Regions from separate parts of the Sphingomonas sp. CFBP 13706 genome, predicted to be linked through region 1. Evidence: predicted binding sites of a transcription regulator. Region 1 holds the regulator's gene; each other region holds the start of a gene.
The links. The regulator LexA, encoded in region 1, represses DNA repair genes until DNA is damaged. The targets are predictions, from matches to a motif close to GTTCCNCNCTTGTTCT.
Positions count from the first base shown of each region.

Region 2: a site for LexA is predicted at 1,668-1,683, ahead of uvrA (excinuclease ABC subunit UvrA). Genes of this name have one in related genera too.
Region 3: a site for LexA is predicted at 1,861-1,876, ahead of IFS44_RS14025 (ribonucleoside-diphosphate reductase subunit alpha). Genes of this name have one in related genera too.

Region 1 is NZ_JACYVM010000002.1:392,443-395,650, forward strand. It holds gene IFS44_RS05180 (ComEC/Rec2 family competence protein) at 1-372, shown strand, start outside; gene lexA (transcriptional repressor LexA) at 877-1,602, opposite strand; gene IFS44_RS05190 (molybdopterin molybdotransferase MoeA) at 1,671-2,855, opposite strand; cobalamin riboswitch at 3,093-3,208, shown strand, end outside.
Region 2 is NZ_JACYVM010000011.1:1-3,208, forward strand. It holds gene IFS44_RS16540 (DUF4893 domain-containing protein) at 348-1,010, shown strand; gene IFS44_RS16545 (hypothetical protein) at 1,050-1,541, opposite strand; gene uvrA (excinuclease ABC subunit UvrA) at 1,694-3,208, shown strand, end outside.
Region 3 is NZ_JACYVM010000007.1:83,178-86,385, reverse strand. It holds gene IFS44_RS14030 (EAL domain-containing protein) at 1-1,565, shown strand, start outside; gene IFS44_RS14025 (ribonucleoside-diphosphate reductase subunit alpha) at 1,973-3,208, shown strand, end outside.

The DNA of each region.
Region 1 (3,208 bases):
GTCGCGCGGGGGCGGGCGTGGCGTGTGCTGGCAACGCGGAGCGTTTACCGGGTGCCGATCGCGGAGATGGTTGCCGCCTGCCGGCGCGCGGACATCGTCATCAGCGAGCGCGGGCTGCCGCGCGATTGTACGCCGCGATGGCTGAAGCTCGATCGATCGGTGCTCGCGCGGACCGGGGGGATCGCGTTGACGTTGACCACGGGGCGGATGGTGACGGTACTCAATCCGGGGGATCGGCACCCGTGGCGCGATCCGCCGACGCTGGCGCGGCCAGCGCGTCGGTTCGGGGCGGGGGGCGATCAGCGCGGGATGGCCGGGGGTGCGGCGTCGGTCCGGTTTCGGGTGCCGGCTCGGGGGTGGTCAGAGCGATAGGCCGCGACCGGAGTGTCGGGTCAGGATTTCGCGAAGGTGTGGCCACCGGTTCGGGAAGCCGCGGTTCAGGAGCGCGGACGATGATGCTTGGCCGTTGGTCAGCGCGTCGGATCGACATCTCTGTCAGTCCGTAGTTTCGACGAGACGTATTTCGCGCCAACCGTCATCCAGGCTGCGATTAGAGCCCAAGGTCACGAGGATTGCGTGCCGGGCTCTCGATCCTGACTTTCGTCAGGATGACGGGGGAGGTGGGACGGGGGCTTGCTGGTTTAATGCGCGTGCGACCTGCCTCCACCGTTGGCTTCGTCCGGGTATTCGGGACGGTGGCCAACGTTGGAGCTGGATTATGCCGGTCTTATGCAAAGCAAGCTGCTACTAAGTCCGCCAATATTCGACGCTTGTCGGCGGCGCGCTTTTCGTGGCGATGTCATTGGTCGCGGCCCACTGAACGCCACGCCAGCCGGTTGCGCGGCGGTGATGACCGCCAGCGCTCCCCGGCATTCGTCAGTCGTAGCGGCGCAGGATACCCGACAGCTTGCCCTGAACCCGGACCTGTGCGGGCGCATAACGCTGGGGGTCATAGGCACGGTTGGCGGGGTCAAGCCGGACCATCGCGCCTTCGCGGCGAAAATATTTAAGCGTCGCTTCGCTGTCCTCGATCAGCGCGACGACGATTTCGCCGTCGCGTGCGATTTCCGTGCGGCGGATCAGCGCGTAATCGCCATCAAGGATGCCGGCTTCGACCATCGAGTCCCCCGAAACCTCCAGCGCATAATGCTCGCCGGTGCCAAGCAGTGCGGCCGGAACGGCCAGCATCGAACTGCCTTCAAAGGCTTCGATTGGGACGCCGGCGGCGATCCGGCCGTGCAGCGGGATCTCGACGACGTCGTTCGCCGCGATGCGATCGGGCGACGCGGGCGTGGCGCTGGCCGTGTTCGGCGCAGATACGGTGTCGGCCGATGCCGCCACCTTCGGCCCCGACTTCGCCGCCGTCTGCCCTGTTGCAGACTCGGGACGCTCGGGCATCCGCAGCACTTCGAGCGCGCGCGCCCGGTTGGGCAGGCGCCGGATGAAGTTGCGCTCCTCAAGCGCGCTGATCAGACGGTGTACGCCCGATTTCGATTTCAGGTCGAGCGCGTCCTTCATCTCCTCGAACGAGGGCGACACGCCCGTCTCGGCGAGGCGGTCATTGATGAAGCAGACAAGCTCGTGCTGCTTGCGCGTGAGCATAACGGTTCTCCGTCCGGAACAGACGAGGAACTTCTATGGAACACTTGCAGCTTCGTCAAGCGGTGACGTCACGCGATGACGAGGATTTCCGCCGAGTCGCCCGCCCTTGCCGCAGGCGCGTCGCCGTCGCGGACGATCAGGCAGGACGAGCGGGCGAGCGTCAGCAGCATCGAGCTGTCCTGGATGGTCGAGGCATAGGCGCGACCCTCGCGCAGTTCGGCGCGCATATAGTCGGTCCGCGACTGGTTGGGCGGAAGATCCTCGCCGAGCAGCGCGTGCGTCGTCTGCGGCAGGGGATCGCGCGCGCCGAGCATGTGCGCGACCACGGGGCGGACGAAGAGGATGGCGGTGACGAAGGCGGAGACCGGGTTGCCAGGTAGGCCGAGCAGCATCGTCCGGCCAAGCGCGCCCGCCATCATCGGCTTGCCCGGGCGCAGCGCGATCCGCCAAAAGTCGATGCTGCCGCCCGCCGCCTCGATTGCGGGGCGGACGAGATCGTGATCGCCGACCGACGCGCCCCCCGTGGTTACCAGCAGATCGGCGTCGACCCCGGCAAAGGCGTCACGCAGCGTGTCGAGCCGGTCGGGGAGGATTCCGAGATCGATAATGTCGACGGGCAGGTCGGCGAGCATCGCGGCGAGCATGATGCCGTTTGATTCCGGTAGCAGGACGGGGTCGCTGGTCGAGCCGGGCGGAACGAGCTCGTCCCCCGTCGCGGCGACCGCGACGCGCAGCCGGCGGCCGACCGACAGCGTGCCGTGTCCGCCGGTCGCAGCGACCGCGATGCGCGCGGGCGTCAGCCGATCGCCGGCCGCGATCAGCCGCGTGCCGGTCGCGAAGTCGAGCCCCTTGCGGCGTGTGTTGCGGCCTTCAAAGGCGGGGCCTTCGCCGTCGAGCATCAGCCGGTCGCCGTCGCGCGCGGCCTCTTCCTGAACAAGGACGGTATCAGCGCCGGGCGGCATCGCCGCGCCGGTGAAGATGCGCGTCGCCTCGCCCGGGGCGAGCGTGCCGGCGAAGGGGCGGCCGGCCGCGCTCTCGCCGATGACGGTCCAGGGGCCGGGCAGATCGGCGTAGCGGATCGCATAGCCGTCCATCGCCGAAAGGTCGGTCGCAGGCTGGGTGCGGCGGGCGAGAATGTCCTCCGCCGCCCAGCGACCCATCGCGGAGCGCAGCGGCACGGTTTCGGCCGGCACGCGCGATGCCATGGCGAAGAGGCGGGACTGGGCTTCGGCGACGGGGACGAGAGGGCGCATGCGGGCTCCGTTCAGCGGGGCGATGAAGGTCTGCGCTGCTCGCACGAATGCCGCGGGGCGGAAAGCGGGCAACGCCGCGACCGGCGGGAGGCCGGTCGGTCACGTGGTCAACGTACGAGGTGCGGCAGACGTTGCGGTGAGATGGGACGACATGCCCTGCGTTGCGTCGCACGCAAATCCTGTCGTCAGCGCAGGCAAAACGCGCTAGCCCTATGGCGCAGGTCCGACGCAAGCCGGATCCGCACAGATCGCGTCGGTGCCCCTCGGGGCTTGAATGGGAATGCGGTGCGGGGTTCGCCCCAAGACCGCAGCTGTCCCTGCAACTGTAAGCGGCGAGCGACACGCACGCGCCC
Region 2 (3,208 bases), on a different contig from region 1:
GGAATGACGGGAAGGGGAGGCGCCACAAAATCGCTCCCGCACCCGCCACAACCCGCCCCCCCTCCCGTCATCCCGGCGAAAGCCGGGACCCAGAGCCCCAAGTGCACGCGCCCGCGGCCCTGAGTCCCGGTTCGGGCCGAAATGACGACAGGCAGGGGGTTGCCTCGCCCCCTGCCGACCTTCACCAACCGCTCATCCGCACCTCACCGCATCCATCCCTCACCTCGGGTCGAAACTGAGCCAGATCAGTGCAGTTGTTAGCAATCCGTTTACCAGCCCGGCATAGCCATCCGTCTCCACGCCGCGGCGACGCCACCGTCGCGACCGGCCGTGCAAGGAGTCTGCCCGTGCGTGCGTTGATGATCTTGGCGATAGGAACGGCCTGTCTCGCCGGTTGCGCGACGCAGCCCCAGGGCGGCAGCGCGGGCAAGGCCCCGGCCGTGGCGGCGGACCCCGCACCGGCCGCCCCAAACTGGACGACGATCGCAACGCCCGACGACCGCGCCCGGCTCGCAGCGCTCGGCGACAGCTGGACGCGCGCGCGCGCCGCGGTGCCCAGACGGCTGGCGGGCCGGATCGCGGCCGAGGGTGCGCTGCTCGACCCCGCCGCTGCGCTCGACCTGCCCGCGCTCTCGCCCGGTTCCTATCGCTGCCGGCTGGTCCGGCTCGGCGGGCGGGCGGGCTATGCGAGCTTCGCGCCCGATTTCTGCTATGTCGACGGCGACGGCGCGGGGCTCTCCTTCACCAAGCAGACCGGCACGACGCTGCCCGGCGGCTGGCTGCACCCCGACACCGACCGGCGGCAGGTGTTCCTCGGCACCGTCCGCACCGCGCCCGCGCAGGTCGCGCCGCCCTATGGCACCAACCCGGCGCGCGACGTCGCGGGCGTCGTCGAACGCGTCGGCCCGCTGCGCTGGCGCCTCGTGATGACGCGCGCGGGGCAGGGCGCGATCCTGGATCTCTACGAGCTGGTCCCGGTGCCGCCCGCGACGCCCGCGACGCCGCGCTGAGCGTAGAACCCTCCCCCTTGCGGGGGAGGATCGGAAGCATCAGCCCTTTGGCGGCTTGGCGAAGTTCGCCGCAAACCGCTCCAGGCCCGATGCGAACGAGTCGATCACCTTGGCGAATTCGGGCGGCAGCGCAGCAGCGTCGCTCCTGGGCGGTTCCGGCGTCTCGCCCGCGAACGGCCCGCTGCCCGCCGTCGACGCGCCCGGAGCCTCCGGCGAAGCCTCGGCCGAGGATTCTGGCGGCCTGGGCGGCTTGGGTGGCTCGGGCGGTGCAGGTGGCGGCGTCGCGCCTCGCATATCCTTCGCCGTGATCGCGGTCGCCGCCATCATCAGCCCGGCCGCGATGACCTGGCGTCCCGCGGGCGTGCCCATCTGCCGCGTCAGCGCTGCCGCGATCCCCGCGAACGGCGCCGCGCCGCCATGCTTGCCCGCCTTGGCGGACCAGCGCGCCTCGAACCCCTCGCCTTTCGTCGCGCCCGTCTCGGCCTCGCGCTCGCGCGCCTCGCGTTCGCGACGCTCCTTCTTCTTGCCCATCTCGGTCTCCAGCACTGTATTGTACTAACAATACACTATGTAACTATCGTCGGCACCTTGGACAATGGTTCGGCGTTACCCATCTTTGCGAGCACCCGCCCGGCGCCCTCCCGGGCTTGTCGCGTCCGAACAAATGTGGAACAGACTCTCCTATGCTGACCAAGATTTCCGTACGCGGCGCGCGTGAACACAACCTCAAGGACGTCGATATCGACATCCCCCGCGACACGCTGACGGTGATCACCGGGCTGTCCGGCTCGGGCAAGTCGAGCCTCGCGTTCGACACCATCTATGCCGAGGGGCAGCGCCGCTACGTCGAGAGCCTCAGCGCCTATGCGCGCCAGTTCCTCGAACTGATGCAGAAGCCCGATGTCGACCATATCGAGGGCCTCAGCCCCGCCATCTCGATCGAGCAGAAGACGACGTCGCGCAACCCGCGCTCGACCGTCGCGACCGTCACCGAGATCTACGATTACATGCGCCTGCTCTGGGCGCGCGTCGGCATCCCCTATTCCCCCGCGACCGGCGAGCCGATCGCCGCGCAGACCGTCAGCCAGATGGTCGACCGCGTCATGGCGCTCCCCGAGGGCACGCGCCTCTACCTGCTCGCCCCCGTCGTCCGCGGCCGCAAGGGCGAGTATCGCAAGGAACTCGCCGAGTGGCAGAAGGCGGGCTTCACCCGCGTCCGCATCGACGGCACGATCCACGACATCGACGAGGCGCCTGCGCTCGACAAGAAGTACAAGCACGACATCGAGGTCGTCGTCGACCGCCTCGTCGTCGGCGGCGAGATCGCCACGCGCCTCGCGGAATCGTTCGAAACCGCGCTGAAGCTCGCGGAAGGCCTCGCCTATGTCGACCCTGCCGACCCGGTCGAGCCGCACACCCCAAAGTCCGAAATCCTCGGCAGCAACGCCCCCGACGGCCGCATCGTCTTCAGCGAGAAGTTCGCCTGCCCGGTCAGCGGCTTCACCATCTCCGAGATCGAGCCGCGCCTCTTCTCGTTCAACGCCCCGCAAGGCGCGTGCCCGGCCTGTGACGGCCTCGGCGAGAAACTGCTGTTCGACGAGGATCTCGTCGTCCCCAACCACATGCTCAGCATCAAGAAGGGCGCGGTCGTCCCCTGGGCGAAATCCAACCCGCCCTCGCCCTATTACATGCAGGTCCTCGGCAGCCTCGCGCGCGAGTACAAGTTCGACATCGAGACCCCCTGGGGCGAGCTCCCCGAGGAGGTCCAGCGCGTCATCCTGCACGGCTCGAAGGGCAAGCCCGTCACGCTCACCTTCATCGACGGCAAGAAGAAATACGACGTCTCCAAGCCGTTCGAAGGCGTCATTGGCAACCTCAACCGCCGCCTGCTCCAGACCGAGAGCGCGTGGATGCGCGAGGAGCTGAACAAATACCAGTCCGCCGCCCCGTGCGAGGTCTGCGCCGGCGCGCGCCTGAAACCCGAGGCGCTCGCGGTCAAGATCGCGATGAAGGACATCAGCTACGCGACCCACCTCTCGGTCGTCGACGCGCTCCAGTTCTTCACCGACATGCCGCAGCATCTGGGTGACCAGCAGAACGCGATCGCCGAACGCATCCTGAAGGAAATCGTCGAGCGCCTCGGCTTCCTCAACAATGTCGGGCTCGACTATCTCAACCTCGATCGCACGAGCGGAACG
Region 3 (3,208 bases), on a different contig from region 1:
ACCGCCAGCGTATGCGGCTGTCGCTCGACAAGACGCTCGCGCAGCAGGCCGGGCCCTACCGGCCGACCGCGCTGTTCCTGATGGATCTCGACCGGTTCAAGGCGGTCAACGACACGCTCGGCCACCAGGCGGGCGACTTGCTGCTCAAGCAGGTCGCGCAGCGGCTCACGCGCGTCGTCGGTGACGCAGGGCTGGTCGGCCGGCTCGGCGGCGACGAGTTCCAGGTCGTCCTGCCCGGTGTCGACAACCGCGACACGCTCAGCACTTTGTCGCGCGAGCTCATCCTCGCGCTGTCGCAACCCTATTTCATCAGCGGCGCGTCGGTCTCGATCGGCTGTTCGATCGGCATCGCGATCACGCCGCAGCATGGCAAGGATTCGGAGACGCTGATCCGCAACGCCGATCTCGCGCTCTATGCGGCCAAGGCCGATGGCCGCGGCGTCCACCGCTTCTATTCGGACGACATGCTGGCGGGGGCGAAGTCGCGCAAGCAGCTCGAGGACGATCTGCGCATCGCGGTCACCGAAGGCGCGTTCCACCTCTGCTACCAGCCCGTCGTCAGCACGAAATCGACGCGGATCGTCGGCTATGAGGCGCTGATCCGCTGGAACCACCCGACCCGCGGCCCCGTATCGCCCGCGGACTTCATTCCGATCGCGGAGGAATGCGGACTGATCGAGGCGATCGGCACCTGGGTCCTGCGCACCGCGTGCAACGCCGCCGCGCGCTGGCCCGCCGACGTCCGCGTCGCGGTCAACGTCTCGCCGATCCAGTTCGCCAATCCCGCACTGCCAGCCCTCGTCACCAGCGCGCTCGCCCAGTCCGGGCTGCCCGCCAACCGGCTCGAGCTCGAGATCACCGAGGGCGTCTTCCTCGACGAAAGCGCGTCCTCGGACCAGATGTTCAAGGCGCTGAAAGGAATCGGCGTCCGGCTCGCGCTCGACGATTTCGGCACCGGCTATTCGTCGCTGGGCTATTTGCGCACCGCGCCGTTCGACAAGATCAAGATCGACCAGTCGTTCGTGAAGGGCGCGGCCGAACCCGGCAACCGCAACGCCGCGATCATCAAGGCGATCGTCATGCTCGCCGACACGCTCGGCATGGAGACGACCGCGGAGGGCGTCGAACTGCAGGACGAGATCGCGCTCGTCCGCGATCTCGGTTGCAGCCATATCCAGGGCTATGTCTATGGCCGCCCGGTCCTCAACGAGGTGGTGATGGAACAGCTTTCCACCGCCGCGGGGGTGGCGACCGCCGCCGGGTTCAAGACCAGCCGTGCGCCGCGCGTGCGGATGCTGCGCTCGGCGCGGCTGCTGGTCGAGGATACGCTCGTCGATGTCCGCGTCCGCGACATCTCGACCAGCGGCGCGATGGTCGAGGGGCTGATGGTCCGCGGCGATCCGACCGGCGCCGGCGTCTCGATCGAGCTCGTCGACGGCCAGATGATCGGCGCGCAGATTCGCTGGCTGCGCGACGGCCGCGCCGGGCTCGCCTTCGACCATCCGGTCGATATCGAACGGCTCGGCCCCCCGCCGCTGGTCCGCGGGATGCGCCGCGCGGGCTGACCGCGGGACCGCGCGGCTCGCTTGAAAATATTTCAAAAGGCGCGAAATCCGCTTGCGTATCGCGAACGCGGCGCAGATCCACGCGTCGCGCCGCCGCCGCCGCGTCCGGACACCCCAATCCACCCTAGGCAGGGCCGCAACGGGCCAACTAGCGGCTTGCACCCGCTGCGGGATTGGCACAGTATCTGGGGGCTACTTACAGCGGCAGGCCCTATCTCTGGTAGAACATGGTGCGCCCCTCGGGCTGCTACCCTGATTGTCGACAGGCGTGACCACGCGCTGCCGATCAGTTTTTGTTCTGCTTTTGATCTGCCCGATGATAGCATGGGATATGCTCCCGATTCGAACGATTACAGAATTTTAGGAGCGGTCTTTTGGATTTCAGAGACAGCAGCCGGGATAGCGACATGACGACCGACACCATCGAACAGACCCTCGACACGCCCGCGGCAGAGGCCCCCAAGGCGCCGCGTCAGGCGCAGGACAGCCATTCCGTGCGCGCGCAGATCTACCCGGTCGAGGTCGATCACAGCCGCGACGCGCTGCTGACCGAATTCGGCAAGGAGACGCTCAAGGATCGCTATCTGCTTCCGGGCGAAAGCTATCAGGACCTGTTCGTCCGCGTCGCCTCTGCGTACGCCGATGACGCCGGCCATGCGCAGCGTCTCTACGACGCGATCTCGAAGCTCTGGTTCATGCCCGCCACCCCCGTTCTTTCGAACGGCGGCACCGGCCGCGGCCTGCCGATCTCCTGCTATCTCAACTCGGTCCCCGACAGCCTCGGCGGCATCGTCGACACCTGGAACGAGAATGTCTGGCTCGCCTCGCGCGGCGGCGGCATCGGCACCTATTGGGGCAATGTCCGCGGCATCGGCGAGCCGGTCGGCCTGAACGGCAAGACCAGCGGCATCATCCCGTTCGTCCGCGTCATGGATTCGCTCACCCTCGCCATCTCGCAGGGCTCGCTGCGCCGCGGTTCGGCCGCCGTCTATCTCGACGTCTCGCATCCCGAGATCGAGGAATTCCTCGAGATCCGCAAACCCTCGGGCGATTTCAACCGCAAGGCGCTGAACCTCCACCACGGCGTGCTGATCACCGACGCGTTCATGGAGGCGGTGCGCAACGGCGAGGAATGGCATCTCCGGTCGCCGAAGGATCAGGCGATCCGCGCCACGGTCGACGCGCGCTCGCTGTTCCAGAAACTCGTCGAGACGCGTCTCCAGACCGGTGAGCCCTACATCGTCTTTGCCGATCACGTGAACAAGGCGATGCCCAAGCATCACCGCGAACTCGGCCTCAAGGTCTCGACCTCGAACCTGTGCTCGGAAATTACGCTGCCGACCGGCAAGGATCATCTCGGCAACGAGCGGACCGCGGTCTGCTGCCTGTCGTCGCTGAACCTCGAAACCTGGGATCAGTGGAAGGACGAGAAGGGCCTGATCGAGGACGTCATGCGCTTCCTCGACAACGTGCTGCAGGACTATATCGACCGCCACGAGCCCGGCATGGAACGCGCCGCCTATTCGGCGGGCCGCGAGCGCTCGGTCGGCCTCGGCGTCATGGGCTTCCACAGCTTCCTTCAGGCACGTGGCATCCCGTTCGAAGGCGCGATGGCGAAGTCGTGGAACCTCCGGATGTTCAAG